4 regions of the Enterobacter sp. ECC_219_Taxon_10 genome follow, and region 4 is predicted to be linked to each of the others. Evidence: predicted binding sites of a transcription regulator. Region 4 holds the regulator's gene; each other region holds the start of a gene.
What was found. The regulator CRP, encoded in region 4, controls carbon source genes, mostly activating them, when cyclic AMP is high. The targets are predictions, from matches to a motif close to ATGTGANNNNNNTCACAT.

Region 1 (2,202 bases), 2.0 Mb from region 4:
CCAAACGCGCTGGACAGAGAGCATCTGGTCTGCGAGCAGACCGATCCGGTGCTGGAAGTGGAGCAGGTGATTTATCTGGAGGACGGCACAGCGCTGGAGTATGCCCACTGCCACTATCGCTACGACCACGGCGGGATCGTGATCGTGAATAACGGGTAAAAAAAAGCGGGCATCGAAGCCCGCTTTTTTAATTTTTCTCTGTTAATTCAAACGAACCGGCATACCGGAGCGGTTTTGAATCGCCTGGTCGACGATGGTGGTTTCCACGTCAGGCTGAGAGGTCACGGACTGCACCGCGCTGTTCAGCGTAATCGGTACGATTTCGTTGTTATTGATCTGGTCTTCGCTGGTGGACAGCGGGTTGTGCACTTCAATGTAGCGGCTGCCGTCTGGCTCAGAGGTCGCTTTCACCGGTTCGTTGATGAACTGAACGCGCGTGCCGACCGGCACGTTTTCAAACAGGAACTTAATGTCGTCGTTACGCAGGCGCACGCAGCCGTGGCTTACGCGCAGGCCGATACCGAAGTTGGCGTTGGTGCCGTGGATAGCGTACAGGCGGCCAATGTACAGCGCGTACAGACCCATTGGGTTATCCGGGCCGGCTGGCACAACGGCGGGCAGCGGTTCGCCCGCAGCGATGTATTCCGCGTGCATTTTGGCGGTTGGGGTCCAGGTTGGGCCCGCTTTCTTACGCTCGACTTTGGTGGTCCAGTTCAGCGGGGTGTCTTTGCCCAGCTGGCCGATACCGATTGGCAGCACGATAACGGTGTTGGTGCCTTTCGGGTAGTAATACAGACGCATTTCGGCGCTGTTGATTACGATACCTTCATGAACGGTATCCGGCAGGATCAGCTGCTGAGGAATATTCAGCACGGTACCCGCTTTTGGCAGATACGGGTCAACGCCCGGGTTCGCTTCCAGCATATTAGACAGGCCCAGCTGGTACTGTGCGGCGAAATACTCCAGCGGCTGAGAGTTACCCTCAGGTACCGTCACTACCTGATTTTGACCCACCAGACGGCTTCCGTCGGTCGGCAGGGGATACGTCACCGCAGACGCGGTCTTACAAAAACCTACTACGGCTAACGCCGCCGCAAAAAGCGTTGTTAATTTCATGTTCATGTTGTGCGAGGTATCTAAGCCATTCTGGCGATGAGTTGATAAGTCTGAATCTGTGATGGGAGCGCATTATATGTGCATTCCCGCTAACAGGGAATTCAGATGTGTACGAAATCACATTTTTTTCGATTTTGTTAAAGTTTAGTGGATTGCCGCAACACGGGATCTCAATTCGGAATTGTGGCATAATGCCGTGTTTATCACACTTTTCGCAGGAATCTCCCCGTGTTAGTTACCAGCAACGTCACTATGCAGTTTGGCAGTAAGCCGCTGTTCGAAAACATTTCCGTCAAATTTGGCGGCGGCAACCGTTACGGCCTGATTGGCGCCAACGGTAGCGGAAAATCCACCTTCATGAAGATCCTCGGCGGCGATCTGGAGCCAACGCTCGGCAACGTGTCGCTCGACCCTAACGAGCGCATCGGTAAGCTGCGTCAGGATCAGTTCGCCTTTGAAGAGTTCACCGTGCTGGACACCGTGATCATGGGGCACGCGGAGCTGTGGGAAGTGAAGCAGGAGCGCGATCGCATCTACGCGCTGGCCGAAATGAGCGAAGAAGATGGCTATAAAGTGGCCGATCTGGAAACGCAGTACGGCGAAATGGACGGCTATTCTGCAGAAGCGCGTGCGGGCGAGCTGCTGCTGGGCGTGGGCATTCCGGTTGAACAGCATTACGGCCCGATGAGCGAAGTTGCGCCAGGCTGGAAGTTGCGCGTGCTGCTGGCACAGGCGCTGTTCTCTAACCCGGACATCCTGCTGCTCGACGAACCGACGAACAACCTGGACATCGACACCATCCGCTGGCTGGAGCAGACGCTGAACGATCGCGACAGCACTATGATCATCATCTCGCACGACCGTCACTTCCTGAATATGGTCTGTACGCACATGGCGGATCTGGACTACGGGGAGCTGCGCGTTTACCCGGGCAACTACGACGAGTACATGACGGCGGCCACCCAGGCGCGTGAGCGTCTGCTGGCGGACAACGCCAAGAAGAAAGCGCAGATTGCGGACCTGCAGTCCTTCGTCAGCCGCTTCAGTGCCAACGCCTCTAAGTCGCGTCAGGCAACTTCTCGTGCC
Region 2 (2,202 bases), 1.2 Mb from region 4:
TACCAGGTACCGCTGATGCCGCGCGCAATGGCCCCGACGTTAAAGTGGGAGAGATCGGCCCGCGCGCAGGCGGCAGCCAGGGGAAGCAGTGCGAAAGCCAGCGCGTCTTCGTCCAGTCCCGTTGCCTGTTTCAGCACCGTGACCTGCTCCGCGGTCAGCAGGGCGGGGAAGTGTGCATCTGCCAGAACGGGAGCAAGGGCTGACTGCAAATTCTCTGCAAGCTGGGCGAAGGCAGCTTGAAAACGTGGGTGCATGGCGTTTGCCTCATAAAGGTTAATGGATCGGTAGTTTACGGAGCCGTTAGGGCTTTATATGTGATCCACTTCTCATTATGTATGCAACTTATGAAATCAAAATGAAATTTGCGCGACGCATCGCAAATTTTAGCCCATCACCGCCAGAATCAGCGGGAAAATGAACGGGGCCAGCAGGGAGGTGATAATTCCGCAGATCACCAAAGCCAGCGAGCTAAACGCCCCTTCCTGATAATCCAGCTCCGCGCAGCGGGCAGTGCCCAGGGCGTGGGAGGCGGTCCCCATCGACAGTCCCCGTGCCGCTTTAGTATGAATACGCATCCCGTTCAGCAGGGTGTGACCAAACACCGCACCGAGAATACCGACGAAAATGACGCACATCGCGCTGATGGCCGGGATCCCGCCGAGGCTGCCACCGACAGCCATCGCGATAGGTGTGGTCACCGATTTTGGCAGAATAGAGGCGGCAATCTGCGGCGAGGCCCCCATCAACAGCGCTACCGACGTGCCGGTGATCATCGCCACCAGGCTGCCCACAAAACAGATGGTAATGATGGATTTCCAGCGGGCGCGGATCTGGTGGAGCTGCTCATATAAAGGAAAGGCGAGCGCCACAACGGCAGGCTGCAGCAGGTCGTTTAAAATTTTGCTGCCGGCAAAGTAGCGTTCATAAGGAATGTCGGTGAGCAGCAGGAACGGAATAATGACCACCATCGCCACCAGCAGCGGGTTCAGCAACGGCATTTTGAAACGTGCGGCAAGCTTGCGCGCGGCGAAGAACACCGCTAGGGTTAGCGGCAGCGACCACCAGATATTAGCCATCATTTTTTTGTTTTCTCCCCGATCACGTTGCGTTCGCCATGCACCAGATGCGAACTCCAGCTCACCACCAGGAAAACCACCAGCGTACTGACCGCGCATGAGACCACAATCGGGCCGAACTGGGCTTTGAGCAAATCAAAATACTGCATAACCCCGACGCCGATTGGCACGAAAAGCAGCGCCATATAGCGAATGAGGACGAAGCAGCCGGGGTTGACCCATTTTGCGGGCAGGATTTGCAGCGCCAGCAAAACAAAGAGGATTAGCATGCCGATAATGCTGCCGGGAATGGTGATGGGCAGCAGCGACGCGATGAAAATCCCGGCATACAGGCAGGCGTAAATCAGGACGAATGCGCGCAGATATTGCCAGATAATGTTCAATGATTTGCTCATGGTGATAGTCCTTGCTGAAACGCATTCATCATACAATTAAACCTAAAAATGTGCCACGGATCACATCATGAAATTTGAGCATACCAGACATTCCGGAATGGAACGTCCGGTATCACCGCACAGGGGCAGGCTACAGTTTAGAGGAAAGGGAGTGCGGTGGCGAAGTGACGAGCCAGAGAATGCATCAGCGCAGGGCGGTCAGTTTATCGAGAAAAGAAAACAGCACCTGATTCATTTCGCGATAATCATGCGAGCGTAGTTTTTCCGCCGTTTCGACAAAACGAAATTCATCCGCACGGCGGAGATCGTTCTGCGAATGTTCAATCAGCAACTCAACGACCTCCGCCGTCAGTTCCATATGGCACTGAAAACCGTAAACCCGTTCGCCATATTGCACGATCTGACGGGGACAGCCCTCGCTGTAAGCGAGCACCTTAGCCTGTGGCGTCAACCCTGGCATGTCGTTATGCCAGTGACCGACGCTCAGCTCGTGGCCAAAATTCTCAAACAGCGGGTTCGCCTTGCCTGCATCTGTGAGCCTGACGGGAAATTTACCGATCTCTTTTTCCGGGCTTTGGCAAAACCCTGCGCCCAGCGCTTCACCGATAAGCTGCGAGCCCAGACAAACGCCAATCACCGTTTTACCCGCCCCTATTGCGCGGCCGATGAGTCGCATTTCCGCCTGCGCATCAAACCAGGGGCACTCCTCAAGCGTGGTGGCGGGTGACTGC
Region 3 (2,202 bases), 1.1 Mb from region 4:
GTGGAGTGTTTGTCCACAATCGGGCCGTTAAGGTTAAGGCTTTTCCAGTCCAGAACGGTTCCTGAATCTCGCATCGCCATGGTCAGCGACACGCGCTCGGGCATCGACATATCGTGGAAGAAAATGGTCATCGCCAGAGCCGCAATCTGCCCTTCTGAGACGGTGTTATCACGAATGCCGTTGATAAAGAAGCGGATCTCTTCGTCGCTTAATGCCTGACCATCACGTTTTTTACGAATAATTTCTTGTGCGAGAAACACGGTAACCTCCATGCGGAATCGGGGGAGTTGTGGCGGGTGGCGCTACGCTTACCCGCCCTACGATCCTGTAGGCCGGATAAGCGAAGCGTCATCCGGCATTGTCTGGCAATCAGTAGCTGCTTGCGCTCTTACCGTCGCCGTGACCCAGCGCTTTCAGCAGGCTTGCCAGCAGGCTGGACGCGCCGAAGCGGTAGTGACGGGAATCAGCCCAGTCGGCGCCAAACAGCTCGTCGGCAATTGCCAGGAACTGCTGCGCGTCTTCGGCGGTACGCACGCCGCCCGCGGGTTTGAAACCAACGGTTTTGGACACGCCCATGTCGCGGATCACTTCCATCATGATGCGCGCGCTTTCCGGGGTCGCATTCACCGGTACTTTACCGGTAGAGGTTTTAATGAAATCCGCACCGGCTTTGATGGAGATTTCAGACGCTTTACGAATCAGCGCCTCTTCTTTCAGCTCGCCGGTTTCGATGATCACTTTGAGCAGCACGTTTGCCGCCGCACACGCGTCTTTACAGGCTTTCACCAGGTCAAAACCGACCTGCTCGTTGCCAGCGATCAGCGCGCGGTAAGGGAACACCACGTCAACTTCGTCTGCGCCGTAGGCAATCGCCGCACGGGTTTCCGCCAGCGCGATCTCGATATCGTCGTTGCCGTGCGGGAAGTTAGTCACGGTTGCAATGCGCACGTCCGGAGTGCCCTGCTCTTTCAGCGTTTTGCGGGCAATCGGGATAAAGCGCGGGTAGATGCAGACAGCGGCGGTGTTGCCCACTGGCGTTTTCGCCTGATGGCACAGGGCGATGACTTTTTCATTGGTGTCGTCATCGTTCAGGGTGGTCAGGTCCATCAGTTTCAACGCGCGCAGGCTGCTTGCAGTTAAATCGGTCATAACATTCTCCAACGGCAGTGCCGTATAAATTTTACCTTGCGGGTCTGTGAGTATTCTAACATTCACCCGCATCCACACTTCGACATTCATCACAGTTAATGAAAACTGCGTACAAATTTGCATTACTGTAATGAGATCTTCTTCAAACTTTAGTGCGTAAATTGCCGGCTAAAGCAGCGATACCCCCTGTCGGATCAAAAGCCCCGACAGGCTGGCTTCCTACAATTCGCTCATCATCCGCAGAACACTCAAGGAAGCGAATATGCCCCACTCCAGCCCCGACGCCCTGCAACAACGTTGCCAGCACATTGTGACAAGCCCGGTGTTAACCCCGGAACAAAAACGTCATTTTCTGGCGCTGGAAGCGGAAAACAACCTGCCGTATCCGACACTTCCTGAGGCCGCGCGAGCCGCGCTGGACGAAGGGTTTATCTGCGACATGTTCGAAGGCCACGCGCCTTACAAACCCCGTTACGTTCTGCCGGATTACGCAAAATTTCTGGCTAACGGTTCAGAATGGCTGGAGCTGGAAGGGGCGAAAGATCTCGACGAAGCCCTCTCGCTGTTAACCATCCTCTACCACCATGTTCCGTCTGTCACATCGATGCCGGTCTATCTCGGTCAGCTTGATGCGATATTAACTCCGTATGTTAGAATTCTAACACAAGAAGAGATCGATAGCCGAGTAAAACGTTTCTGGCGCTATCTCGACCGTACGCTGCCGGATGCGTTTATGCACGCAAACATTGGGCCTGCCGACGGCCCCATCACCCGTGCCATTCTGCGTGCCGACGCAGAGCTGAAGCAGGTTGCGCCGAACCTGACCTTTATCTACGATCCCGATATCACCCCGGACGACTTGCTACTTGAAGTGGCAAAAAACATATGTGAATGCAGCAAACCGCATATTTCCAATGGCCCAATGAATGATAAAATTTTCACAAAAGGCCGTTACGGCGTGGTGAGTTGTTACAACTCCCTGCCGCTTGCAGGCGGTGGCAGCACCCTGGTGCGCCTTAACCTCAAAGCCATTGCTGAACGCAGCACATCCAT
Region 4 (2,202 bases):
GAAGGGAAGCAGATCGCGTAAACATGTTCCCTCTCCCCGTGGGAGAGGGTTAGGGTGAGGGCATCAACACGCACGATGCCCCGTGAATCACACCTCAATCACTTCATACGAATGCGTAATTTTTACCGCTTTCTCCAGCATTAGCGCCACAGAGCAGTATTTCTCCGCAGACAGGTCCACCGCGCGTGAAACCGCCGCGTCTTTCAGCGCTTTCCCGGTGACAACAAAGTGCAGATTTATGTGGGTGAACAGGCGTGGCGCCTCTTCGCGACGTTCTGAGGTGAGTTTAACCTCGCAATCCGTTACGTCATGACGACCTTTTTGCAGAATCGACACCACGTCAATCGCACTGCATCCACCTGCCGCCATCAGCACCATTTCCATTGGGCTCGGCGCTTTATCGCCGGAGTTACCATCCATCAAAATCTGGTGTCCTGACGCGGACTCCCCCAGGAACGTTAAACCTTCAACCCACTTCACGCGCGCTTGCATATTCATTAACTCCAACGTTGCATTTTTGGTGACAGATTACGCGTGCGTTACATTTCTCGCAATGGAAGGCGACCTGCATCATGCTGAAGCGAGACACCAGGAGACACGCGGCGAAAGCTATGCTAAAACACTCAGGATGCTACAGTAATACATTGACGTTACACATGTATGCAGAGGACATCAAACTTTACTGGCTGCGAAACGTTACGACAGCCGACTTCCCAGGGTATGGGTAAGAATTCGATTGCAACCCCAGAGTCCGGATGCATCTGATGACTCTGGTGACAGCTTATAACAGAGGATAACAGCGCATGGTGCTTGGCAAACCGCAAACAGACCCGACTCTCGAATGGTTCTTGTCTCATTGCCACATTCATAAGTACCCATCGAAGAGCACGCTGATTCACCAGGGTGAAAAAGCGGAAACGTTGTATTACATCGTCAAAGGCTCGGTGGCAGTGCTGATCAAAGATGAGGAAGGGAAAGAGATGATCCTTTCTTATCTGAACCAGGGCGATTTTATCGGTGAACTGGGCCTGTTTGAAGAAGGCCAGGAACGTAGCGCCTGGGTTCGTGCAAAGACAGCATGTGAAGTGGCTGAAATTTCTTACAAGAAATTCCGTCAGCTGATTCAGGTAAACCCTGACATCCTGATGCGTCTTTCTTCCCAGATGGCGCGCCGTCTGCAGGTGACGTCAGAGAAAGTGGGTAACCTCGCCTTCCTGGACGTGACCGGCCGTATCGCGCAAACCCTGCTGAACCTGGCGAAACAGCCAGACGCTATGACCCACCCGGACGGCATGCAAATTAAAATTACCCGTCAGGAAATTGGTCAGATCGTCGGTTGCTCCCGTGAAACAGTGGGCCGTATTCTGAAAATGCTGGAAGATCAAAACCTGATCTCCGCCCACGGTAAAACCATCGTGGTTTACGGAACCCGTTAATCCTGCTTAAACGGCGTGCCATCGCGAGGTGTCACGCCGTTTTTGTCTCTTTTCCCCATGTGGCGCAGGCTGATCTATCACCCGGAAGTTAACTACGCACTGCGACAAACGCTGGTGTTGTGTCTTCCCGTGGCCGTGGGCCTGCTCCTGGGTCATCTTCAGCAGGGCCTGCTGTTTTCCCTCGTGCCCGCCTGCTGCAACATTGCCGGTCTGGACACGCCGCATAAGCGCTTTTTCAAACGCCTGATTATCGGCGGCTGCCTGTTTGCAGGCTGTAGCCTCGCGGTGCAGCTGTTACTGGCTCGCGATATTCCCCTGCCGCTGATCCTGACCGTGCTGGCGATGACCCTCGGCGTCACGGCGGAAATCAGCTCGCTGCACGCTCGCCTGCTTCCAGCGTCACTCATTGCGGCCATCTTTACCCTGAGCCTCGCCGGGAATATGCCCGTGTGGGAGCCGCTGCTGATCTACGCCCTCGGCACGCTGTGGTACGGGCTGTTTAACTGGTTCTGGTTCTGGCTATGGCGAGAGCAGCCGCTGCGAGAATCTCTGAGCCTGCTCTACGTGCAGCTTGCGGATTACTGCGAAGCCAAATACACCCTGCTCACCCAGCATACCGATCCGGAAAAATCCTTACCGCCGCTGCTGACGCGCCAGCAAAAAGTGGTGGATTTGATAAGCCAGTGCTATCAGCAGCTGCATATGCTCGCCGCAAACAAGAACCACGAGTACAAACGGCTGCTGCGTACCTTCCAGGTGGGGCTGG

Region 1: ldtB (L,D-transpeptidase) is a predicted target of CRP. The motif match lies at 1,222-1,239, and genes of this name have one in related genera.
Region 2: AC4ICF_RS15700 (CidA/LrgA family protein) is a predicted target of CRP. The motif match lies at 1,520-1,537, and genes of this name have one in related genera.
Region 3: deoC (deoxyribose-phosphate aldolase) is a predicted target of CRP. The motif match lies at 1,280-1,297, and genes of this name have one in related genera.

The regions. Positions count from the first base shown of each region.
Region 1 is NZ_CM178005.1:1,555,390-1,557,591, forward strand. It holds gene AC4ICF_RS07420 (GntR family transcriptional regulator) at 1-159, shown strand, start outside; gene ldtB (L,D-transpeptidase) at 202-1,122, opposite strand; gene AC4ICF_RS07430 (ABC-F family ATPase) at 1,345-2,202, shown strand, end outside.
Region 2 is NZ_CM178005.1:3,296,659-3,298,860, reverse strand. It holds gene cdd (cytidine deaminase) at 1-254, opposite strand, end outside; gene AC4ICF_RS15705 (CidB/LrgB family autolysis modulator) at 384-1,079, opposite strand; gene AC4ICF_RS15700 (CidA/LrgA family protein) at 1,076-1,471, opposite strand; gene AC4ICF_RS15695 (type 1 glutamine amidotransferase) at 1,656-2,202, opposite strand, start outside.
Region 3 is NZ_CM178005.1:690,804-693,005, reverse strand. It holds gene deoA (thymidine phosphorylase) at 1-260, opposite strand, end outside; gene deoC (deoxyribose-phosphate aldolase) at 370-1,149, opposite strand; gene AC4ICF_RS03255 (YjjI family glycine radical enzyme) at 1,412-2,202, shown strand, end outside.
Region 4 is NZ_CM178005.1:4,478,614-4,480,815, forward strand. It holds gene AC4ICF_RS21425 (phosphoribulokinase) at 1-21, shown strand, start outside; gene AC4ICF_RS21430 (OsmC family protein) at 88-492, opposite strand; gene crp (cAMP-activated global transcriptional regulator CRP) at 804-1,436, shown strand; gene AC4ICF_RS21440 (YccS/YhfK family putative transporter) at 1,494-2,202, shown strand, end outside.